DNA from 3 places in the Paenibacillus sp. FSL R10-2771 genome. Region 3 is predicted to be linked to each of the others. Evidence: predicted binding sites of a transcription regulator. Region 3 holds the regulator's gene; each other region holds the start of a gene.
The links. Region 3 encodes Rex, which represses fermentation and respiration genes when NADH is low (regulators of the CRP and FNR family bind a similar motif). Its sites were predicted from a motif close to TTGTGAAATATTTCACAA; they were not measured.

Region 1 (4,385 bases), 270 kb from region 3:
TATGCAGCCAGCCGGCAATGCTCACGGTCTCGGGATGATTCGGCAACAGTACTGCCACGCTGAGCAGCGTCATGTTCGCTACACTGTGTTCGTAGCCGCTTGCGATGAAGGCGAACAGGCACCACCAGATCAGCACCAGCTTCGCCGCTTCACTCTTGGCGCGGGAGGACATCCACAGCGCCAGGCAGACCAGCCAGTTACAGAGAATACCGCGGAAGAACAGCTCCGAGAACGGCAGGCTCATCTTCTTGGCTGCTGCCGCGAAGATCAGATGCTCGGCAGGCGCCGCCTTAAAGAGACCCGATCCCTGAATCAGCAGGGCAAGAACCACTGCACCGGCTACATTGCCGAGGAATACCAGGACCCAGTTCTTCACGGTATCCCAGACCGTAGTTCTCCCGGCAAGCGTGCTTACCGTGAAGAACATATTATTTCCTGTGAACAGCTCCGAGCCAGCGAATACAACCAGGGTCAAGGCAATCCCGAAGGATGCGCCCATAATCAGCGGCTGGAACGGTGACTTGATCGCTGCCAGCGGAGCCCCCAGCGAGAAGATCAGAATAATACCAATACCTACATAAGCTCCTGCCAGGAGTGCCGCCAAGAAATATTTGGGCAGGCTCTCATTCATCTTGTCGCGTTTGCCTACGGCTGTCTCAACGATATTCTCTACGCTCTGCGTAAACATATCTACACCTGCTCTTCTTTTAATTTATAGCCTTGCCACTGCCGCAGGCAGACTAACCTTGACGACTCCGTCCTCCACAACAACCGGATGGACTACTGCCTGACCGCGGTCCGGAGCCTGAACTTCTCCGGTCCGCAGATCGATTTTCCAGTCATGAAGCGGGTCATACAGATAATAGCCGGATACAATCCCCTCAGCGAGCGGACCGCCCTTCGGGTGGGGACTGTGGTTCTCCACGGCATAGAAAGCGCCATCCGATGTGCGGAATATAGCTAACTCCACCTCTCCTGCATTTACTACCCTGCCAATCTGCAGCATGAAATCGTCTGCGGCTCCTACTGCATACTCTCGATTACTGAGTTCCATAATTTTCTCTCCCTCTCCTTTCAGGCTAGACCCGTGTCTGTTCGAACAGTGCTGTGCGGGTACCGTTGTCATCCAGCATCTTTTTCCATGGATCGCTGACTTGTGCCAGGGCGAAGTCAATCCGTGCAGCGAGTTCTTTCCGGTTGTCATCACTGCCCAGAATAACGGTCTGGATATGCTCAAGGCCCATACGTTCTACCCATTCTGAAGTTCTCTCCAGGTAATTGCCGGTTTCACGGTAATACTGCATTACGGCGGAGCAGACCTCGACCAGCTCTTCATCGGTTCTTACCTTGCAGAAGGCATCAGCGATCCGTGGCTTAATGCCGCCGTTTCCGCCGATAAATACTTCCCAGCCGCCGTCATTGCCGACAATGCCGATATCCTTCGTGCAGGATTCTGCACAGTTACGCGGACAGCCGTTAACCGCCATTTTGAACTTGGCCGGCATATCCAGGCGCTCATACTTGCGCTCAAGCATAGCGCCCATGCCCATGGAATCCTGTGTGCCAAAACGGCAGAACTGCGAACCTACACAGGTCTTCACAGTGCGCAGGGATTTCGCATAGCCATAGCCGGACGGCATATCCAGCTCCTCCCACACCTTCGGTACATCCTCTTTTTTGACACCGATCAGATCCAGACGTTGCCCGCCGGTCACCTTCACAACCTTCACATCATATTTCAGGGAAACATCGGCAATCCGTTTCAAATCCTCGGGAGTGGTAACCCCTCCGTACATCCGCGGAATAACCGTATAAGTTCCATCCTTCTGAATATTAGCGCTCATCCGTTCATTAACGAAGCGCGATTCCTTCTCGTCCTCATGGGTGTCCGGATAGATCATACCCAGATAATAGTTCACAGCAGGACGGCATTTAGAACAGCCTTCCGGCTGCTTCCAGTCCAGCACATGCATAACTTCTTTGGTGGTTTTGAGCCCTTTAGCCGTAATTTCGGCTACAATCTCATCCCGGCTAAGCGGGGTGCAGCTGCAGATCCCCTGCTTGGCGCTTTGCTGGAAGCTGTCCCCTAATACGAACTGCAGAATCTGCTCAACAACTGGCTTACAGCCGCCGCAGGAACGGGTAGCTCCGGTGCAGGCTTTGATTTCATCCACTGTAGTGAAGCCATTCTCCGTAACGGCATCAACAATCGCCTTTTTGGTAACCCCGTTGCAGCCGCAGACAATCTCTTCATCGGCCATTGCTTCAACGGATAGACCTTTCTTGGCTCCGCCTCCGCCGCAGCAGCCTGTGCCCATGACCTCTCCATAGATCTCATCGGTCATTTCTGTTCCCTGCTTCACCAGCTTCTGCAGGCTCGCTGATTCCGTTACATCACCGAACAGAACCGCACCGACAATAATATTGTTTTTGAGCAAAATCTTCTTATAGGTTCTCTTCCACTCATCCTTGGCGGATATGACGGTATGCTCCGCTGTTTCGGTGAACTCTCCGGCCGAGAAAACATCAACACCGGAAATCTTGAGCTTCGTCGCGACAACCGAACCTTCGTATCCCGGAGTCTGCACACCAGACAAATGCTTAGCCAGTACCATCCCCTGCTCGAAAAGCGGCGCTACCAGACCATAGCAGGTCCCCCGGTGCTCCGTACATTCACCGACAGAATACACGTTAGCCATGGAGGTCTGCAGATAGTCATTGACGACAATCCCGCGGTTAACCTCGATGCCGCTATCCTTGGCAAGCTGAACATTAGGTTTAATTCCGACTGCCATTACCACAAATTCTGCGGGCAACTCACTGCCGTCACTGAAGCGCAGCCCGGTAACCCGCTCTTCTCCAGTCAATTCGACCGTCTGCTTGCCCATGGCGAATTTCACACCTTGACGCGCAAGCTCCGCCTGCAGCATGGAAGATGCCGTTCGGTCCAGCTGCCGTTCCATCAGATCCTCAAGCAGATGCACAACGGTAACGTCCATCCCCAGATTCACGAGGCCTTTGGCTGCTTCAAGACCAAGCAGACCGCCGCCGATAACAGCTGCCGTGCGGTACTGCTTCGCTGCGGCCAGCATGGCATCGCAATCTGCGATATCACGGAAGCCGACTACCCCGTCCTTTGTACTGCCCGGAACAGGTAATATGAACGAATTAGAACCCGTAGCAATGATAACCTTGTCGTAATGAACCGCCTGTCCGTTATCTGTAATCACCTGCCGGGTTTGTTCATCAATCCGGGTGACAGTCGTTCCAGTATGCAGGGTAATATTGTTATCCGCATACCACTGACGGTCATTCAGGATAATATCTTCAATGGTTTTACTGCCTTCGAGAACATAGGACAGCATAATCCGGTTGTAATTGGGATGCGGCTCACTGCCGAAGATCGTGATATCATAAGCGCCGCCCAGCTTTAAAATCTGTTCAATAGTGCCTACACCCGCCATGCCATTGCCAATCAGCACTAACTTTTCTCTGTTCGCTGTCACTGGTAGGACCCTCCTTCAGAACTCAGATTTCTTCACAAACTTGCTTTATAGTGAAATTATACTGCCCAAAATTCCCCGGCATTTGTGATTCCAGTCACATTAAATGTGAAACATTTCACATAAAGTATTAGACACACAAAAAAGGACCTCCGCGCACTCGGCACAGAAATCCTTGTATCCGCTATCGTAATTACCTCAGAACCAGTGATATCTCCAGCTTGTCCTGCGGTCTGAGCTTCATATCCACCCCATTGCCCAGCAGCGCTTTGTCATTAACCTTCAGTTTCCACTCCTCACTGCTGAGTGGCGTGTAATCCATTACGGTAAGAATCGTCTTGTTATTTTCTGCCAGCTTAATCATCCCGCTGTTCTTCATAAGTCCCTTCACTGACAAATCTTCCGTAAAGGACAGCACATGCGAATGCGTCAGCTCAGGCTGTTCACTCCCGCCGTTCACCGTAAGGATAACCGGTTGAAATAACGCCCCGGCTGCGGCCGGCTGTGCAGAGAAGAGAATCGCCGCTCCAGCCTCGATTTTACTGTTCAAATCCGTAAGCTTCTTGCTGTTCACCTGTACTTCCCACATCATATCCTGACTAAGCGCAACTCTATTGACCTCAAGAATACTATAGCCGTCTGCAGCAAAAGTAACGATCCCGCTCTTTCTCAGCAGTTCTATGATGGAATTACCTTCTTTATAAGCTTCGTTAAGCAGTCTGCCGGAGGTTCCTGCCATTTCACGTTCACCCACCAGAATTGAAAAAGATAGTCCTGTGCTTCCGCTTCCGGTGTTGCCCCCGGTGTTTCCCGGTCCCAGAACCGAGCTGCAGCCGCTGGCTGTGATTATAAAAACAAGGCACAGCAGTAAGCGCCCCATCC
Region 2 (4,385 bases), 1.8 Mb from region 3:
CAGCGCCATATTCACGGGCCAGCTCACGGACCACATGAATTTTCGGGTCCAGGTCCTTACGCCAGCCCTTACGGTCTTCCGGCACCGGCAGTACGAACGGCTCAACCAGCACCAGCTTGGCATCCAGGCTCTGCTTGGTGCGTTCAATCAGATCACGGTAGGAAGCCTCGAACTCAGCTGCAGTAGTCTCCTGCCCGGAATCGAACCAGCGCCAGGTATCATTAACACCGATATAAATCGACACCCAGGTCGGCTTAAGCTCCAGACAATCCCGGTCCCAGCGCTCCTGCAGATCCACGGCGCGGTTGCCGCTGATGCCGCGGTTGATGAAGGTAAGGTTCTTCTCCGGATACTGCAGCCCAAGACGAGCGCCCGCCATCAGCGCGTAACCTACACCAAGTGATGAAGCGTCTGCGTAATTGCGGCCGCAATCCGTGATACTATCACCCTGGAACAGGATGATATCGTTCTTTTGAAATGGCATGCCTGAAATCCTCCTATGAAAACATCTGTAATGGTATAAACATCAACATTATAACAAATAGATTTTCCTGCGAATACGTTTTCATTACATATTTACGGAGTAAATCTGTTCACGGCTCTAATCGCTTCATGCAGGGCAGTATTCAGGTTGCCTTCTGTGGGCTTCTCGGTTGATTGCTGATAATCTCCAGTACTGTGAAGGTTCTTGTGAAGACGCTGATATCAGTATTTAAGCCCGTTGGAATGAGCTTGTATCATCCCTATAATTTCATCAATGACGAGCCCGGGCTGGTCATGATGGATATAATGACCGCTACCCGGCGCAATCAGCTGTCTGCTGGCCGCAGATAATTCCAGGAACTCCGCCTGGCTCTTCTGCTCAATCTCCAGTATCGCGTGTGCCGGCCAGTCTGATCCATCCTCATCCGCAAGCCCCCTGGTTATCACCGACAGCGGAACCTGGCTTGGCATGGAACCCCGGGCAGCAGAGATCTGCTTATAGCTCTGCATCTTATCGATCTGCTCCCTATTGAGCGAAGGGTTCAGCAGGTACGCCCGGTTCGCAGCGATATGCTGCGGGGGCAGCACCTGCTCATAAGTAAGCTCCTTATATTCGCCTGCAGCATCTATCAGTACAATTCCCGCAGTCCGCTCAGGATAGCAGCAAGCGAAGAGTCTGGCTACCAGACCGCCAAAGGAATGACCGACCAGAATGTAAGGGGCTTTAATATCCAGCAGTGCAAGCAGCCGGTACAGCTCCTCCACCAGATCCTGGCAGGAGCGCGGCCCCGGCACTCCCGGGCTTGTCCCGGTACCGGGTCTGTCATAAGCGAGGGTTGAGGCATACTGCCCAATATTCTCCTGGACACCGCTCCAGGAATCGCAACCATCCCCTAATCCGGAAATAAAGATGACAGCAGGCGCACGGTATGCAGAATATTTATAATACAATCCGCGGCCCTGCCCGTCCGTTTGAACCTCCATCCAATTGCAGATAAACCCGTTCTGAATCATCTTCTCCTCCTAGTGCTGCGCAAAAAGTTCATATAAAGGATGTATGCCTCATTCAGGATAAAGGTCCTTCCAGTAATTTACTATGTAATTTCACACAGCTCTCCTTTCACCGTCCGAATTCATGAAAAATCCCCTTCAACTGCCTGCCGGCGGTTAAAGGGGATGATCTGCCGCATGGAAGCGGCCTGCAATAGGTATAGATGGTTAGGAGAGAATTAATAGGCCAGACTGAACAACCCGTGAATATGGGTCAAATACCGGATATTGCTTGCTTCCTTCATCAGCGTTGCCGGCAGACCCTTCAGCGGTGTGGAATTGCCGCCGACAATCGCTACTCCGTCTCTGCGTCCCAGACTGGCAAGTGTCCCGGAATTCACCGGACTGAAGGTCTCGGAGGCTTTATCATTCAGGTAAGCGTAAAGGTTATAACCGATCAGTTCACCCATCTGCCAGGCGATTTGTGCCGTTGGCGGATACGGACGGCCGTCCGGTGCGAACACAACCGCACTGTCACCGGCTACAAATACATTCTGGTGTGAAGTGGATTGCAGGAACTCATTCACGGTTGCGCGGCCGCGGTTCACTTCAAGCCCGGACTCACCGATCAGCGGGTTGCCCTGCACGCCGCCGGTCCAGACGAAGGTATTCGCCACAATCTGGCGGCCGTCCTTCAGATCAATGGTATTGCCTGCTACATTTGTAACAGGAAGACCTGTCAGGAACTGAACTCCCCGTTTCTCGAGGCTGGTTGTAGCGCGCTCAATCAGATGATCCGGCAGAACCGGAAGAATCTTCGGGCCGGCTTCTACGAGCAGCAGCTGGATCTCAGCCGGATTCACTCCATATTTCTTAGTCAGCTTGGGCAGTACATCGGCAATTTCACCTACAAGCTCAACACCTGTCAAGCCGCCCCCGCCGATCAGGATGGTTGCATCGGCCGCATTGCCGCTTTTGGCATATTCACGAATCCGGTCTTCAATATGTCCGTGAATCCGCAGTGCATCCGCCGCCGATTTCAGCACCATGCTGTACTGTTCAAGTCCCGGAATGCCGAAATAAGCCGTCGTGCTGCCCAGACCGACAACAAGAGCATCATAAGTCAGCATTACACCATCCGAGAGGATGATTTGCTTGTTCTCCACCGAGAACGAATTAACCTTGGCAATCTTGAGATCGATATCCTTACCGGCGAACAGCTTGGCAAGCGGCATGGCAACCGCCTGTTCAGAAGCACTTCCTGCTGCAAGGCGGTGTAGTTCGGTAATGATCTGGTGTGTCGGATACTGATTAACCACTGTAACTCTGGCTTCAGCTTTGCTCATATATTTGCGCACGGTTAGCGCACTCAATAAGCCGCCGTAACCTGCACCTAGAATAACTATGTGTTTTGACATCATATTTCCTCCATCCCTACGATTAAGAATTGAACAATAATTACTTACCGGATTGGCGTTCGCCGCTGACCTGCAGGTATGCATTCATGAAACGGAGCACGTTTTGTACCTGCGGGTCCTTGATCATTTTCATCATGCCAAACAGGCTGATGGTTTCACTGCTTGCATCCGCGCGGTCTTTCGCTTCAATAACCGTAGCCGCCAGATTCTTGACAGAGCCTACCACAGGACCCGCCATCTCTTTGATTGCGCCTACCGTATCATTTTTCAATACTTCATCCGTTGCAACCGACTGTACGAAATCGACCGATTTGGTTAATACATTCACCAGTTGGGTAATCTGCGGCAGCTGCTCCACCAGAAGAATCAGGGATTCCTGAACTTCCGGCTTCAGAAGCTGATTCAGCAAATCCTCTTGGGGAAGGCCTGCTGCGGGTATTTCTTGTTCCAAAGGGGTTTGGGTAATGGTTTCTGACATATTGAAGTCTCCTTTACAATGGCATTGCTGCTTAAAAGTATTCATCCACTGAAACTATGTGACTATTATAACATTCCGGTTGTAATAAATGTCACAATGTTTTTGGCTTTATAGCCTTATTTTGTGATTAAAATCACTTCTTTTCTCGCTTTTTCAAAATTTATCGACTATTTGAACTAAAATTCACAATTTACTGTTGTTTAATCATTGACGTACGCTTGTAGTTGTGATATTTTAAGCAAGTAACTTATTGTAACCTTATTTATTAATATCAGCTATTGATTTTTACTAACCAACATACATATTCCAATGGAGGTCATTATTTATGAGTACTTTTTCAGAATTGGTTCAGTCCCGCAGATCGGCTATGAATTTCGTTGAAGGGGTGCAAATCCCACAGAATGAGCTGGAGGAGATGTTCTCACTGGCCCGCCTGGCTCCATCGGCCTTCAACCTGCAGCACGCCCACTACAAAGTCATCAGCGATGACACTGTGAAGGAAGAAATCCGTAAAGGTGCTTACGGTCAATACAAAATCCACACCGCCTCGGCTGTCATCGTCGTGCTGGGTGACAAAAACGCCTACCAGCAGGCTCCAGAAATCTATAGCGGACTTAAAATGCTGGGAGCCATGAGCGAAGAGGATTATGACCGCACCATTCAGTCTATTAATGATTCTTACACCGGAAAAGACGCTTTCCAGCGGGATGAAGCAATCCGCAATGCTTCCTTGTCAGCTATGCAGTTCATGCTGATTGCCAAAGACAAGGGCTGGGATACCTGCCCGATGATCGGTTTTGATCCGGAGGCGGTGAAAGCTACTCTCGGGCTCAGCGACAACTTCGTTCCGGTAATGCTGATTACGATCGGCAAAGACAACAAGCACAAAATTAGACCGCGCGGCTACCGCAAGCCGGTTAATGAGTTCGTTGAATTTATCTGAGCCTACCCCCGGTCCAGCGAAGTCCCTGTTTAATAGTTGACAGCAAAAAGGTCTTCCGGCAGCTTAACCGGAA
Region 3 (4,385 bases):
GCACCGGCAAATCGCTGGGCTATCTGCTTCCGGCCATTTATCACAGTGTCCGCAGTAATCAGAAGGTCATGGTCAGCACGCATACGATCAACCTCCAGGATCAGCTGCGTGAGCGCGACATCCCTCTTTTGACGAGTGTTGTGCCCTTTCCGTTCAAGGCAGCGATCTTTAAGGGGAGAGGACACTATTTGTGTCTCCGTAAGTTTGAACATAGAATTAATAAAAGGGACTTCACAAGTCCCAGGGAAGAAGCGCTTACGGCCGCGCAGATGATGGTCTGGCTGACCCAGACGGAGACCGGCGATGATGAAGAGCTGAACTTAAGCGGGCGCGGCGGTGATTTCTGGGAGACCGTAGCCAGTGATACCGACTCTTGTCTGGGACGCTCATGCCCTTGGTTCAGGAAATGTTATTATCACCGGGCCAAGCATGAAGCCGGGATTTCCGATGTGGTGGTGACTAACCACTCCAAGTTATTCGCAGATGTTAAGGCCGGGCATCAGCTGCTTCCGGCTTACGAGCATCTCATCATTGATGAGGCGCATCATCTGGAGGACATTGCCGGCAAACATCTCGGAATGCAGATGAAATATTTCACCGTGGCGCATACGCTCACCCGTCTGTACAAGGACAGCCGGAGCGGACAGCTGCCTGCCCTGCGCCAGACCCTGCAGTCGTCCGGCAGTGAGCAGGCTTCGGAATGGAGCGGTGTTATCGACCGGATCTATCCGGATCTGCTTACCGTCAAGGAGTCCTGGGATACACTTAGCGACAAGCTCTTCGGCCTGCTGCCTGAACGCAGCGATGCCGGAGCCGGTGAAGCCGGCCAGCTTGTCGCACGCCTGCAGCCGGGCAAGAAGCCCAAAGAGTGGGAGGAGCTGGCTGCTCTGGAGAATACACTCCATCTCAGCTTGAGTGATATCATCCGCAAGGGTGATAAAATGCTCAGTGAGATGCGTGATACGGACAGCCAGTCCTCTTCGGACAGTCTTGTGACGGATATCGGCGGGTTGTTCAAGGACCTGGCCTCCATCCGGGAGCAGATCCGTTTCTTTATGGGACTGAATGACGAGAATATCGTCTACTGGCTGGAGGGGAGCGGCAATTACCGCGGCAAATCGCTGCAGATGTATGCCGTTCCGGTGGATGTGAGCACCCAGCTCAGGGAGCTGTTCTTCGACAAGAAGAAGAGTATCATCCTGACCTCGGCCACCTTGTCTGTGGATAAGTCATTCCAGTTCATGATAGATAATCTCGGTCTTGGTGAGGCTGCAGAGCAGGGCCGTCTGATGACAGCCCTGCTTCCGTCGCCGTTCAAATACCGTGAGCAGGCACTGCTTGTCATTCCCCGTGATTTCCCGAGTGTCAAGGGAAGCATAGGGGATGCCCGCTTTGTGGATACACTGGTCCATTCTCTGGCAGAAACTGCCGTGGCTACCCGCGGGCGGATGCTGGTGCTCTTCACCTCCTACAAGATGCTGCGCCAGGTCTATGATCCGCTGAAGGAGGCCCTGGCTTCGCAGGATATCGCGGTGCTTGGACAAGGCGTAGAAGGCGGCAGTCGGAGCAAGCTGATCCGGCGGTTCCAGGACAGTACAGCGTCAGTCTTGCTGGGTACGAGCAGCTTCTGGGAAGGTGTAGACATTCCCGGTGAAGCTTTGACCTGTCTGGCCATTGTCAGACTTCCGTTCCAGCCGCCTAATCATCCGCTGGCTGAAGCGAAGTCGGAGCTGCTCCAGGCACAGAAGAAGAATCCGTTCATGAAGCTGTCCGTCCCGCAGGCCGTAATCCGCTTCAAGCAAGGCTTCGGGCGGCTGGTCCGCACCGCGCAGGACCGCGGAATCGTTATTGTATATGATACCAGGGTAATCGAATCTTATTATGGGAAGTATTTCCTGTATTCGCTGCCCGGTCCCAAGATGGAGCATATGCTGACGGATCAGATCGTTCCGCGGATTGCAGAATGGCTTGAAGAAGGCGGGGTTTAATAATCCGTCTCCGGTTGATATTATGTATAAGTAATTATTGTTCTGAAGTCCCGTGCTCCACTGCTGCTGCCCAAACGGGCAGTAGTACCCGGAGCATGGTTCCTATAACCGGCTTATCAAGCAGCATATGCTATCAAACCTAAGTGAATGCTTACGAAGCGAGTTTTGCGAAGTTGAATCAAGCAGCATATGCTATCAAAACTTTTAGGAGGAGAAAACATGAAATCGGATAAAATATCGGAGGCCGTCGTTCGCAGACTCCCAGTGTACCTGCGTTTCCTGAACGATCTCCAAAAACGTGAAATCTCAACAGTTTCTTCTCAGGAGCTGGGACAGAAGCTTGATCTCAACCCCGCCCAGATCCGCAAGGACCTGGCTTATTTTGGTGATTTCGGCAGAAAAGGCATTGGTTATGATGTCTCTTATCTGATTGAGAAGATCAGGCATATTCTCAAGCTGGACCAGCAGATTAATGTAGCTCTGGTAGGTGCAGGTAATCTTGGCCACGCCTTGTCGAATTACAATGCTTACTTGAAGGATACGATGAAGATTACAGCTGTATTTGATGCTTATGAGCCTAAGGTAGGCCAGCAGATCAACTCGTTGACTGTTCAGCCGATGAGTGAGCTGGGGGATACCATCCGTGCACAGGGCATCCGCATCGGGATTATTACCGTTCCGGACAGTGAAGCACAGAACGTTGCTGACATTCTGGTGGATTCGGGCATTGAGGCGATCCTGAATTTTGCGCCTGTCATTCTGAAGACTCCGGCCAATATCCGGATTCATGCCGCCGATTTCACTACGGATCTGCAGAGTCTGGCTTATTATTTGCATGACGGAAAGGACGAAGCTGAAGATGAGCAGCAATAAAACCATTATTAAAAACGGGCGTTTTCTGGTGCCTGGCAGCGAAGAGCCGGTGCTGAGCGGTTATATGACCATCGAAAATGATCTTATTACTTACATAGGTGAAGATAAGCCTGTAATTGAAGAGGATGCCGAGGTTATTGACGGCAGCCGGCTGCTGTTCATGCCGGGTCTCGTCAACACCCACGGCCATGCGGCGATGTCACTGCTGCGCGGCTACGGCGATGATATGGTACTGCAGGCTTGGCTGCAGGAAAAAATGTGGCCGATGGAAGAGAAATTCACCGGTGATGATGTGTACTGGGGAACCTCTTTGTCCGTTCTTGAGATGCTGAAGGGCGGCACTACGACCTTCCTCGATATGTATGACCATATGGACCGGGTTGCTGAGGTTACCGAGCAGTCAGGCATCCGTGCTGTACTTATGCGCGGTGTTATTGGCCTTTGTCCGGAAGAGGTGCAGAATCACAAGCTCGCGGAGGCGATTGCTTTTGCCCGGAACTGGCATGGCAAGGCTGACGGCAGAATTACTGCAATGCTCTCGCCGCATGCGCCTTACACCTGTCCTCCGGAGTTTTTCATGAAGTTTGTCCAGGCGGCTCATGATCTTGATCTGCCGATGCACACGCATATGTCCGAAACGCGTCATGAAGTGGAGCAGAATGTGGCCGATTACGGCCTGCGTCCGGTCGCTCATCTGGAGAAGCTGGGAATGTTCACCCGGCCGTCCCTGATCGCCCATGGTGTTCATCTGAACGATGAAGAGATTGAGATTCTGGCCCGCCACAATGTTGGTGTATCCCACAATCCCGGCAGCAATCTGAAGCTGGCCAGCGGAGTAGCCCGTGTTCCTGAGCTTCTTAGAGCAGGAGTTAAGGTCTCCCTGGGTACGGACGGTGCGGCAAGCAACAACAACCTGGATATGTTCGAAGAAATGCGGCTGGCCGCGCTGATCCACAAAGGTGTAAGCGGTGATCCTACAGCAGTACCGGCTCCAGAGGCGCTGCTGATGGCGACCGAATATGGTGCACAGTCTATTTTCCTGAACCAGGTAGGCCGGCTTGCAGCAGGGATGAAAGCCGACTTCATTGCGATTGATATTGATCAGCCGCACTTGCTGCCGCATACCGATCTTTTGTCCCATGCGGTATATTCAGCCAGTGCCAAGGATGTGGAGCATGTCTGGGTGAACGGCAAACAGGTTGTGAAGCACGGACAATGTCTGACACTAGATGAAGAAGCTATCCGCCGCAAAGCGCAGGAAACGTTCGAGGGACTGCTTAAACGGTAATACAGGTTTAAAGGGAAAGGAAGCTGCATGTTGAAGAAGAGGAGAAAATGGCTTCCGCTGGGGATTTCCCTGGTTCTGCTCCTTCTGTTCGGACTAAGCCAGTTTTATGCCTACATTATGAAGGATCAGTGGAACGAGCGGAGTGAAGCCAAAGAGATTGCCAGAGCGCGGGCCGGCTTAACTGAGGTAACCAAAGCACAGAAATCCGTCTGGGATGAAAATGCGATATACTGGGT

Region 1: the regulator Rex is predicted to act here: its motif matches at 3,610-3,627, upstream of nirB (nitrite reductase large subunit NirB).
Region 2: the regulator Rex is predicted to act here: its motif matches at 3,449-3,466, upstream of NSU14_RS17505 (DUF1641 domain-containing protein).

What each region holds. Positions count from the first base shown of each region.
Region 1 is NZ_JBBOBM010000001.1:1,978,652-1,983,036, reverse strand. It holds gene NSU14_RS08230 (formate/nitrite transporter family protein) at 1-688, opposite strand, end outside; gene nirD (nitrite reductase small subunit NirD) at 713-1,054, opposite strand; gene nirB (nitrite reductase large subunit NirB) at 1,080-3,506, opposite strand; gene NSU14_RS08215 (hypothetical protein) at 3,697-4,385, opposite strand, start outside.
Region 2 is NZ_JBBOBM010000001.1:4,023,730-4,028,114, forward strand. It holds gene NSU14_RS17490 (SGNH/GDSL hydrolase family protein) at 1-484, opposite strand, end outside; gene NSU14_RS17495 (alpha/beta fold hydrolase) at 706-1,467, opposite strand; gene NSU14_RS17500 (NAD(P)/FAD-dependent oxidoreductase) at 1,713-2,891, opposite strand; gene NSU14_RS17505 (DUF1641 domain-containing protein) at 2,932-3,369, opposite strand; gene NSU14_RS17510 (nitroreductase family protein) at 3,695-4,312, shown strand.
Region 3 is NZ_JBBOBM010000001.1:2,246,056-2,250,440, forward strand. It holds gene dinG (ATP-dependent DNA helicase DinG) at 1-1,988, shown strand, start outside; gene NSU14_RS09520 (redox-sensing transcriptional repressor Rex) at 2,208-2,861, shown strand; gene NSU14_RS09525 (amidohydrolase) at 2,848-4,149, shown strand; gene NSU14_RS09530 (cell wall elongation regulator TseB-like domain-containing protein) at 4,177-4,385, shown strand, end outside.